DNA from 3 places in the Paenibacillus sp. FSL R5-0912 genome. Region 2 is predicted to be linked to each of the others. Evidence: riboswitches for the same ligand, from Rfam matches in the RefSeq annotation. Region 2 holds a riboswitch; each other region holds the start of a gene.
The links. A riboswitch is a leader RNA that binds a small molecule or an ion and turns the genes downstream of it on or off. The one in region 2 is predicted to bind cyclic di-GMP.
Positions count from the first base shown of each region.

Region 1: linked by a shared signal. The riboswitch ahead of R50912_RS31380 (flagellar assembly protein A) and the one ahead of R50912_RS34675 (choice-of-anchor A family protein) in region 2 are both predicted to bind cyclic di-GMP.
Region 3: linked by a shared signal. The riboswitch ahead of R50912_RS32950 (bifunctional diguanylate cyclase/phosphodiesterase) and the one ahead of R50912_RS34675 (choice-of-anchor A family protein) in region 2 are both predicted to bind cyclic di-GMP.

Region 1 covers NZ_CP009282.1:7,385,898-7,389,155, forward strand. The annotation lists gene R50912_RS31370 (ABC transporter substrate-binding protein) at 1-7, opposite strand, end outside; gene biuH (biuret amidohydrolase) at 62-745, opposite strand; cyclic di-GMP riboswitch class I at 1,263-1,356, shown strand; gene R50912_RS31380 (flagellar assembly protein A) at 1,459-3,084, shown strand; gene R50912_RS31385 (DMT family transporter) at 3,147-3,258, opposite strand, start outside.
Region 2 covers NZ_CP009282.1:559,398-562,655, reverse strand. The annotation lists gene R50912_RS34675 (choice-of-anchor A family protein) at 1-1,721, opposite strand, end outside; cyclic di-GMP riboswitch class I at 1,804-1,896, opposite strand; gene R50912_RS02430 (YhjD family protein) at 2,711-3,088, shown strand.
Region 3 covers NZ_CP009282.1:185,461-188,718, forward strand. The annotation lists gene smpB (SsrA-binding protein SmpB) at 170-649, shown strand; RNA gene ssrA (transfer-messenger RNA) at 852-1,216, shown strand; cyclic di-GMP riboswitch class I at 1,632-1,727, shown strand; gene R50912_RS32950 (bifunctional diguanylate cyclase/phosphodiesterase) at 1,799-3,258, shown strand, end outside.

The DNA.
Region 1 (3,258 bases), 890 kb from region 2:
TCCACATGGTGATTCCCCCGTTATGATGTTATTTGGAATACTGGTCATTCGTAATTCGTATTTAGAATTGCTCCAGCGCCTTAAGCACCGCTTGCGAATCACTCACACTGCCGAAGACACCGCCCTGCATTTTGACCATATTCAACGCTGCCAGGTGATTGGCATAATCCGTAGCGCCCGTGCAATCCTCCAGGATCAGACATTCATAACCGCGGTCATTGGCTTCGCGCATCGTCGTGTGTACACAGACATCCGTCGTGATTCCGGTCAGAATCAGATGGGTAATCCCTTTATTCTTCAGTATTAAATCCAGGTCCGTAGCATAAAAGCTGCCTTTACCCGGCTTGTCGATAATGTGCTCTCCCGGTATAGGTGCCAGTTCATCAATGATCTGCCAGCCGCGCTCACCCCGTACGAGAATCCGTCCCGCCGGTCCTTCCGAGCCGATCTCAGCACCGATCTGTCTGCTCCGCCACCGTTTATTCGCCGGCAGATCGGACAAATCCGGCTTATGGCCTTCCCGGGTATGGATAACGGTGAATCCGTTAATTTCCCGGATGCGTGCCAGCAGCCGCCCAATCGGCTGAATCGCTCTGGCTGTTAATGAGAGGTCGTAGCCCATTCGCTCCACGTAACCGCCTTTGCCGCAAAAATCCGTCTGCATGTCGATAATCATCAGTGCCGTCTTCGCCGGATCAAGGACGCCGTCATAGGGCCAGGTGTAAGGTGCTGCTGTAATCTGCATGGTTCATGCTCCCCTTCCAGAATTCAATGCATGTATTTAATGTTATGTTTATTAACATTAATTTCATCTTTCCTGCCGTTTGTTAGATTATATTACAACAAATTTGCAATGTCTTCGTTTTTATTACGAAATAATGCGCTAATTGTTTGTGTTATTCTACATATATAACATAAAAGTAACATGCAAACCCCGAATTAACCCCATTCATATATTAAAAAAGCCGCCCAACGCAGGCAGCTCAGCAGCAGTCCGTTCTCCAGCTCAAAGATCCGGCTGTTCTTGCAGAGCAGACTTCTCCCATAAGCTGTAAGCGCTGGGAAACCAGTTTTTCAAGCAATATAGAGCTGCACATTTCAAGATTATTAATAGATTGGCAGAATACAGTTGAAAAATAGCTCCTTAAGTACTAGAATTAAGCTTGTTTGCAGAAGTTCCTACAGCCCAGGAACCAGTTATGACCTTTTTTGTCGATTGCGGTCGATTGAAATCGCCTCATGCTGAGTGTATATCATTGATCTATTTCTAAAGGCAAACTTCCTGAAAGGGTAGGACGCAAAGCAATGGGCCTAAGAATGCAGAGAATCCGCATTTATGGTCGCCAGGCTGCCAATAGAGACCACGTAAGCCATCAGTCACCGGGAGATCCCCCAGGCTTTATGATGCTCTTTTCTGTACGAATGCCATTGATTATACGAAAAAGCGAGGTTAAGATAATGCCGCAGCAATTCATCGAACCAACCCGATATGATTTCGTGGAATCCTTGATGCTTGAACGGACCGGATTCCTGGATTCTTTCTCTGTGGAGGGCCGGACTTCCGGTGGGATGAATGGAGATAAGGATGGAATTATCCTTGTGCAGAATAATCAGATCTTCATTACTCCCCCGCTCTCTGGCGGCAAGCCCGCCCGGATCTCCGCTGTTCATCCTGTAGTGCTGAAGATCAACTGGAAGACCGTTACAGAGCCTACTGAGGTGACCTCAGCGGACCATATTACCTGGGAAATTTGCGAGAAGCCACAGTATCAGATTACAGTTTCACCTGACAAGCTCAAAGTGCATTTCACCTTATACCGTGCAGAGAAGTACGCCTGGAATCTGGTCAATTGCCCGGCTTCCTTCGAAGCCGCAGTCCGGGCCGAGCCTAACCGGGCGATGCTGCTGTCCACGCTCACCATAGAACAGATTCTCTCTTCGCTGGATAACCGCTCCATTCTGCGGAATCTGAATATCCCGGCCCTATACGCCGAACTGAACAACCCTACATATCTCCCTGTCTGTATCGCAGAAGGGAGAGCCCCGCTGCCCGGCAAGAAATCAAGGCTGCAGCTATCCCTCCCGGAGCATACGCTCACAGGTAATGGAATGCTCCGGGAGGGGCGAACTGCGGAAGGTGCAGATTCCTTAGATTATCTGCGGTTTCCGGGAGCACCCTTCGCCAGAGAGGGAGAGGTCTTCGCCCGCAAGCTGCCGCCCGAAGAGGGAATTCCCGGATTTGACGTAGAAGGAGGCATCTTGCCTCCACCTCCACCGCAGGATATTTATTTCGCAGCCGGAGACAATGCACGGCTGCTTCCAAACGGGGAGATCGCAGCTCTGCGTACGGGCAGACCCCGCATCTGCGGAGACTCCGGCAGCGTTACAACCTGCGATTTCCCGGCCCTATGCCTCATCACCAAGGAAACGGCGGCAACGGCCCGTGAGATTATGTTTGCAGGTGACATCGTTGTACCCTCAGATATTGAAGGCCCTATGTGTATTGAGGCGTTAGGGAATGTGTATGTCTACGGCAACGTCTGCCAATCTACAATTACAGCTACCGGCAGTATCTATATAAGCGGTCAAGTAACCGGCTGCAGCCTGCACACCGGACTTGCCGGGGTACACCAGCACCGCCTGCACCGCTTCTCCAGTCTGCTGCTGACTGAAGTTGGCGGACTGCGGGAAGCCGCCCGTCTGCTGGCCAAGAATGTAGAATCCCGCCAGCAATCCGTGAAATACGGTCTGGTGGTTATGCTGCTGCTGGAGGATAAGTACAGCCATATGGAACGTCTGATCAGCGATCTTAAATCCGCACTGCTGTGCATGGAAGGAGCTTCCCGGCCCGGTACGGATCAGCTCAAGCAGATGCTGGAGGTTTTTACCCATCCGGGGCAGTTCACCGAGTTTATCACTGACAGTGTTCTGAACAGCTTCTCCCGGCTGCTGCGTAGTCTGTGTGAAGACATTGAACTGCTCCAGGAGGAGCATGTCTTCATTAATATCGCCCGTTCCCATAACAGTATCCTGGAGTCCGGCGGAGAACTGATCCTGCGGGATTTGGACAGAGATCCTATCTGATCCTGCTGTGACCCCTGACAAGTACAAACGGCTGCCCCTCTTCTGAGGGAGCAGCCGTTTGTTTATTCCTTACCCAGACCGGGTACCGGGGTCTGCAGGACACTCCCGGCCTTCCGGCCCAGCCTGACATTCACCAGAATAATGCTGCTCACAATCAGCAGCATACCGATGACC
Region 2 (3,258 bases):
GTCGGTGTTGGTTTCACTGTCGGTGTTGGTTTCACTGTCGGTGTCGGTTTCACTGTCGGTGTTGGTTTCACTGTCGGTGTTGGCTTCACTGTCGGCGTTGGTTTCACCGTTGGTGTCGGTTTCACTGTCGGCGTTGGCGTCACCGTTGGTGTCGGTTTCACTGTCGGCGTTGGCGTCACAGTTGGTGTCGGTTTCACTGTCGGTGTCGGCTTCACTGTCGGTGTCGGCTTCACTGTCGGTGTTGGCTTCACTGTCGGCGTTGGTTTCACCGTTGGTGTCGGTTTCACTGTCGGCGTTGGCGTCACCGTTGGTGTCGGTTTCACTGTCGGCGTTGGCGTCACAGTTGGTGTCGGTTTCACTGTCGGTGTCGGCTTCACTGTCGGTGTCGGCTTCACTGTCGGCGTTGGTTTCACTGTCGGTGTTGGCGACGGAGTACACTTAGGTGTCGGCGTCGGCTTCACTGTTGGTGTCGGTTTCACTGTCGGTGTTGGTTTCACTGTCGGCGTTGGCGTCACTGTTGGTGTCGGCTTCACTGTCGGTGTCGGCTTCACTGTCGGCGTTGGTTTCACTGTCGGTGTTGGCGACGGAGTACACTTAGGTGTCGGCGTCGGTTTCACTGTCGGTGTTGGTTTCACTGTCGGCGTTGGCATCACTGTTGGTGTCGGTTTCACTGTCGGCGTTGGCGTCACTGTTGGTGTCGGTTTTACCGTCGGTGTCGGTTTCACTGTTGGTGTGGGAGTTGGCTTCACCGTCGGCGTTGCAGTCGGTTTCACTGTTGGTGTAGGGCTTGGTGTTACGGTTGGTGTTGGCGATGGGCTGGGGGTTGGTGTTGCGGTCGGCGTCGGACTTGGCGGCGGTCCATCTCCCTGGTATGTTCCTAGGTGCATTTCTACTCCGCCGGCAAAAGACTTGGCAATTAGCGTTCCGTATAGCTCTGCACCGGAATAATTGACATCCGCCTTAGGCGCCAGTATCGTCCCCAAAAAGGTGGTATACGCAATATTCACCTTGGTCGCTTCGTAGAAGTTGAACAACACTTGACCTGCTTTGCCGTTATTCATTGCGAAACTTGGTACATTGACCGTAGCTCCACTTATGTTAATAATTAACGTGGCATTCTGGGCAATGTTGAATTGAATATTGTTTGTATTCGCCAGCGTTGCCGCATCCAGGTGAACTACGTTGAAAAGATCCGGCGCACTTATTGTAAGTGTTCCATAATTATTATTGCCAATTTCTTTCGTAGCGGACAATGCCCCGTATGCTGCAGAACGCGAGATCAGATACTGCTTCTCAGCCGGGAAATCAATCGGGCTTCCCTGCTTCTTCGCGCCTATAATATTCACAATAGGCTCATTGGCTTCAATGGTGTCCCCATACACAACGTTTCCGTAGATTTCTCCGCTACCCGAATGTTTAAACTTCTTACCGGCAACGAGTACGTCTGTGGCTGAAGAATTCCTGTAGGCCCTGGCTACCCCGTAACCTCCAGAGAGAGTAATATTCCCTCCCGCTGCAAGACGGCCTTCAATTTGATCATTGTCTTGCGTGAAATCGTCAAAGATAAAAGCATTAAAATTCCCGGCAATCCCCAAGACCGGCGTTGGATTGTAAGGTACACCAGCTGTTGCCCTTACCTCCGTCCCCCAAGTGAAGGCGCTACTTACGGTCAGTACGCCCGCCAGAATACAGGCGGCCGCTTTTCGCAATTTTTTTCTCAATAATCTACACCTCCTATTCAACTATTCTATGAAATCGTCGCAAAACTATAACAAAAAAAAGACCGCCACGAAGGGTTAGCTTCACGGCGGCCGGACGACCATAGCCCGGACTTAAGGGGCATCAGATTCCTGACTTTGCGTCCCGCTCTTTCGAAACGGTTTGCGTTTGTACATGATTGATATGAAATTGGAAAAGCTTATGTAATACCCAACAGAAATCTGTGACATTTGTTACTTTAGAACTAACTTTAGTTTAGATGCCACTTGGCATATTGTCAATATATTTCCAATTCATTTCACAGCTATTTTTGTGATGAAAAAAATAAAAAACGCTTTATTCATAAGGCTTTATACAATTTATAAACATACCTTCCTGACGAAAAAGGTCGATAATCCCACTAATTCGCCGCAGTACTTTTTCCTTTTCACAGAGTTATTATCCTTAAATTTCAAATATCAAAATTTAGTATTTTAGTCCTACTTTTTCTCCCCGCCCCCCCCATCTTCGCTTAAACAAACCTCACATGGTGAACCTGAAGAAACGGGTGCCATCCTCCTTAAGGACACCACCCGTTTCCGGACATACAAGAGAGCTCTTATATAGTAAAAGCCTTATGAGATTCATCTGTTTTCACAGCAGTCTTTAATCGACATATCTAGGGAGTTTGTGTAGAGGGCTGGAAATCTGCACACGCAGAAATCCATTTTTAGAGCAGCTGAATCCAGCCAATCATTGATACCCAAAGCGGAACGCTAAGGAATAACCCAAACAATAAACCGCGGCGGAGATTTCCTTCATGACTCATTGCCATTCTCCTTTTAATCAGATTTATTTACAACTTTATTATTTCAATTTTAATATAAAATAATTTTCCCGATTTTATTGTGAATTATGTCACATTAACAGCCCTCTTTTTTTTAAATACCATTGATTTTTTTTGAACTTCGGGTTAAATTACGAATATACGTTCTCGTTGGAGGAGATGAGATTGATGCACAGAGCAGAGAGCCAGGACAATATGCTGGTGAAATCGTATATCTTGCTGCCGCTCATTTTATCCGCCTTTGAACGCGATGCTTCCATCCTATCCGCAGAGCTGCGCACACCCGATCCTTACCTTGAGGTTCTCCGGACAGCGGCGGGTGCAGCCATAGCCGACCTGCGGGATGTCCGCACCGAGATGAGAGCCCGTGGTCTGAAGGTCTATGCACAGCAGCAGCTGGAAGTTGGCATTGAAGCCAAATTTGTCTGCAGGGGTTATCATGAACGGATGCTGCTGCTGGATGATGTCATTACCGCCCAGTCTACTATCCGCATGCGCAGATATTTGGGTCTTGGCACTCCGGACTCAACCGCCTTGAGATGAACAGCAACTCTGGCTATGTTAATTCTCGGCGTTACTTCCCCCATAAAAAAGAGGCCCGCCATGATTGGCAAGACCTCAGGGTACCCTATTACATCCCTTACCTGAAAATAAGCTGATACCCAGATAAAGATTACATTAAAATCGTCCAATACCCAAGCGTACCGCAGATA
Region 3 (3,258 bases), 370 kb from region 2:
AGGGGACTTCTATTTCACCTGAAACGTAGCACTTCCTGACACCCATATGTCAAAATGATTGCTCGGGATAGGGTGATCCTTCCTTGCACTGCCTGCTTGGCTTTTGATACAATATAGACCTGGTGTCCGTTCATAACGGGCCGGGAATTCAATTCAAGGAGTGACTTTCATGGGTAAAAAAGCAGACGGGAAAGTGCTTGCCCAGAACAAAAAAGCTTCCCATGATTATTTTATTGAGGATACGTATGAAGCGGGTTTGGTTCTGACGGGTACAGAGATCAAATCGCTGCGTAACGGCCGCGCTAACATCGGGGACGCTTTTGCTACCATCCGGAACGGTGAGATTCATATTCACAATATGCATATCAGCCCTTTTGAACAAGGGAACCGCGCCAACCCTACCGATCCAACGCGTACACGTAAGCTGCTCATGCATAAGGAACAGATTCACAAGCTGCTCGGTTCCTCGAAGCGGGATGGCTTCACGATTGTGCCGCTGAAGATTTATGTGCGCAATGGCTACGCCAAGCTGCTGATCGGCCTTGGTAAAGGTAAGAAGGAATACGACAAGCGCGACTCCGCCGCGAAGCGCGATGCTCAGCGTGATATCCAGCGTGTGCTGCGCGACAAACAGAAGATCGCCCGCTAGACTGGTAACCACCTGGCGCCCAATTGTTCCAGATTCGACCTTCAATTCCTTTAACCTACGTGTTAAAGTGTTGATAAATGTGCTATACTGTGTAAGTAAAACTTATTGCTTCTGAACAGCCATCTTGATCAAGATAGCTGTGAACCGGATCAGCATGTATGCTTGTCATTGATCCGTTAATCCGAAGCGCCCTTTCTAATGAGGGGCCGTTCTTGGATTCGACGGGGATAGTTCGAGCATGAGTAGCGAGTAGTGGGGACGCGTCCGCTTCATCAACGCTAAAGCCTATTAAACGGCAAACAACAAAACAACTACGCTTTCGCAGCCTAAGAAACTGTGCGCGTGCTTCTACCCTGCATCGCCCATGTGACAGGGATAGGGGCTAACAAGTAGTGGGATACGCTGTCTCATCTCCGCCTGCGGTGAGCTGAAGAAGACAATCAGGCTGACCCAACGTATAGCCGGTTACGGGGCGATACTCGGGTGACATCAAATCCGTGACTACACTCGTAGAAGCTTATGTGCCGTTATCTTCGGACAGGGGTTCGACTCCCCTCGGCTCCATATGGAGTATCAGTGAAGACACCTTTAGGGGTGTCTTTTTTCATTTCGGCGGCTGTTTTGGACTATACGTGGTGGTTAAAAGGCTTGCTGTGACGCGGTTTCGGGGGCTTGCTGTTAATGGATACAGTGAGTTTCACTGAGGCTATACGGAGACCGGTGGCTTTGGCCTCCACGTAACCCGTGATAAATATGCTCCCCCTTCGGCGTGTGTTTTCGCCTTCCATACCCATCATCCGCCCTTCGATTTTGACCAAAGAAGAGATCGTTGCAGTCTGAGCACTCCTACCTGCTATAAGTTGATATGAACGGTGCCATACGGAAATGTAGAAATTGGTTGTAACACCCAGCAGTATCAACTATAATTAGTGTCAGCTTGTAGATTAATGTCGAATAATGTATTGTCTTTCAGATAATCTCAATAATAATAGGGCACACTCGTTGAAAAACGGGGTCGCAAAACTACAGGGGCTATCACATGTCCAATTTGGATATGTTATGCCAGCCAGTTACCGAAGGCAAGGAAACCTCTCCTTTTCGGGAGAGTTTTTTTGTTGCAATGGGCCTGATTCATAAGGTGGGAGAACAGTGAGTATATTTAATAAGTCGATTGTATTTATCATAGCTCTGATTATTTTTGGACTACTAGGTAATATGCTCAGCCTATCCCTATTGCTGGGGGTCAATTTTATCTTCGGTAGTATATTCACCTTTTTGATATTGCGGATATATGGTCTTAAATGGGCTTTAGTGGCATCGGTTATTGTAAATGGTTACACGTTGTTTCTTTGGAATCATCCTTACGCTATGCTTGTTTTTGTGCTGGAAACTTTATTTGTCGGCGTCTTCTACAGAGGGAAAAGGATTGTTCTTTTTGATAGCCTATATTGGATGATTTTAGGGATGCCTCTCATATGGGTATTCTATCGTTATGCCCTGGATATGAATTTTACCGCTTCCCTGCTGGTTGTGCTTAAGGATGCCGTGAATGGTATTTTAAATGTATTGATTTCCAGTTTAATCTTTACTTATCTGCCTCTTCTTAAATGGCCATCATTCCAAAAACGCAAGATGTCGAGCTCTCTTCATGATGTGCTTTTCAACATATTTGTCACGTTTACCTTTATAACTTTGCTTCTGGTGACGGTGATGATCGGTCATGAACAGTATCACAACATGAATGAAAAAATAAAGTCAGAGACTGAACGAGATTCCGCTATCATCCGCAATGATCTTACAGAGTGGGGAGAAGTTCATGTTGCCGCAGTGAATACTTTATCGATGGCGGCGGCTGAGAATAGGATGGAAGAGATCGATTCCTTGCAGCGCCAAATGGCTTATCTACTGGCGTTATATCCGGATTTTACTACTTCATACATTGCTGATCGCAACGGAGTTACAAAGCTGTTCTCTCCATTACTAAATAACAAAGGAAAGTCAACGATTGGCTTAAACTTCTCGGATCGGCCTTACTTTGAATATATGAGAGAAAAACACCAATTCGTTGTTTCCGATGTGTTTCTTGGAAGAGGTTGCGTTAACGAACCCATTGTCGTTGTGGGCTCCCCTATTATGATTAGCGGCGAATTTACAGGGGCGGCCGTAGGTGTGCTCAATCTTAACTATGTTACAACGGAGTTAAAAAAGCTGGCGAATAATAGACTAATGAATGTCACAATCGTAGACCGGAATGACAGGGTTATTGCGAGTACTCGTGATGATCTGGCCGTTATGAACCCGTATAACTGGGCAGAAAGGGGCGAAGCAAGTGAAATAATTGGCGGTTTGTATCACTGGTTCCCGGATGCTATCAGAAATCCAATGAACAGATGGGGAGAATCCTCCTATTTCAAGATCATGACAATTCCGGAACTGGGTGATTGGAGTGTTATTGTCGAGGCACCAATTGCCCCCTATCGTGACCGCTTGTATAGCTACTACATAAAAATATTCAGTGTTTTATTGGCCTGTGGATTGATATTTATTTTTATTTCTAATGTGATCAGTGAAATCATTGTTCGACCGATTAAGCTTTTAACCCACACAAC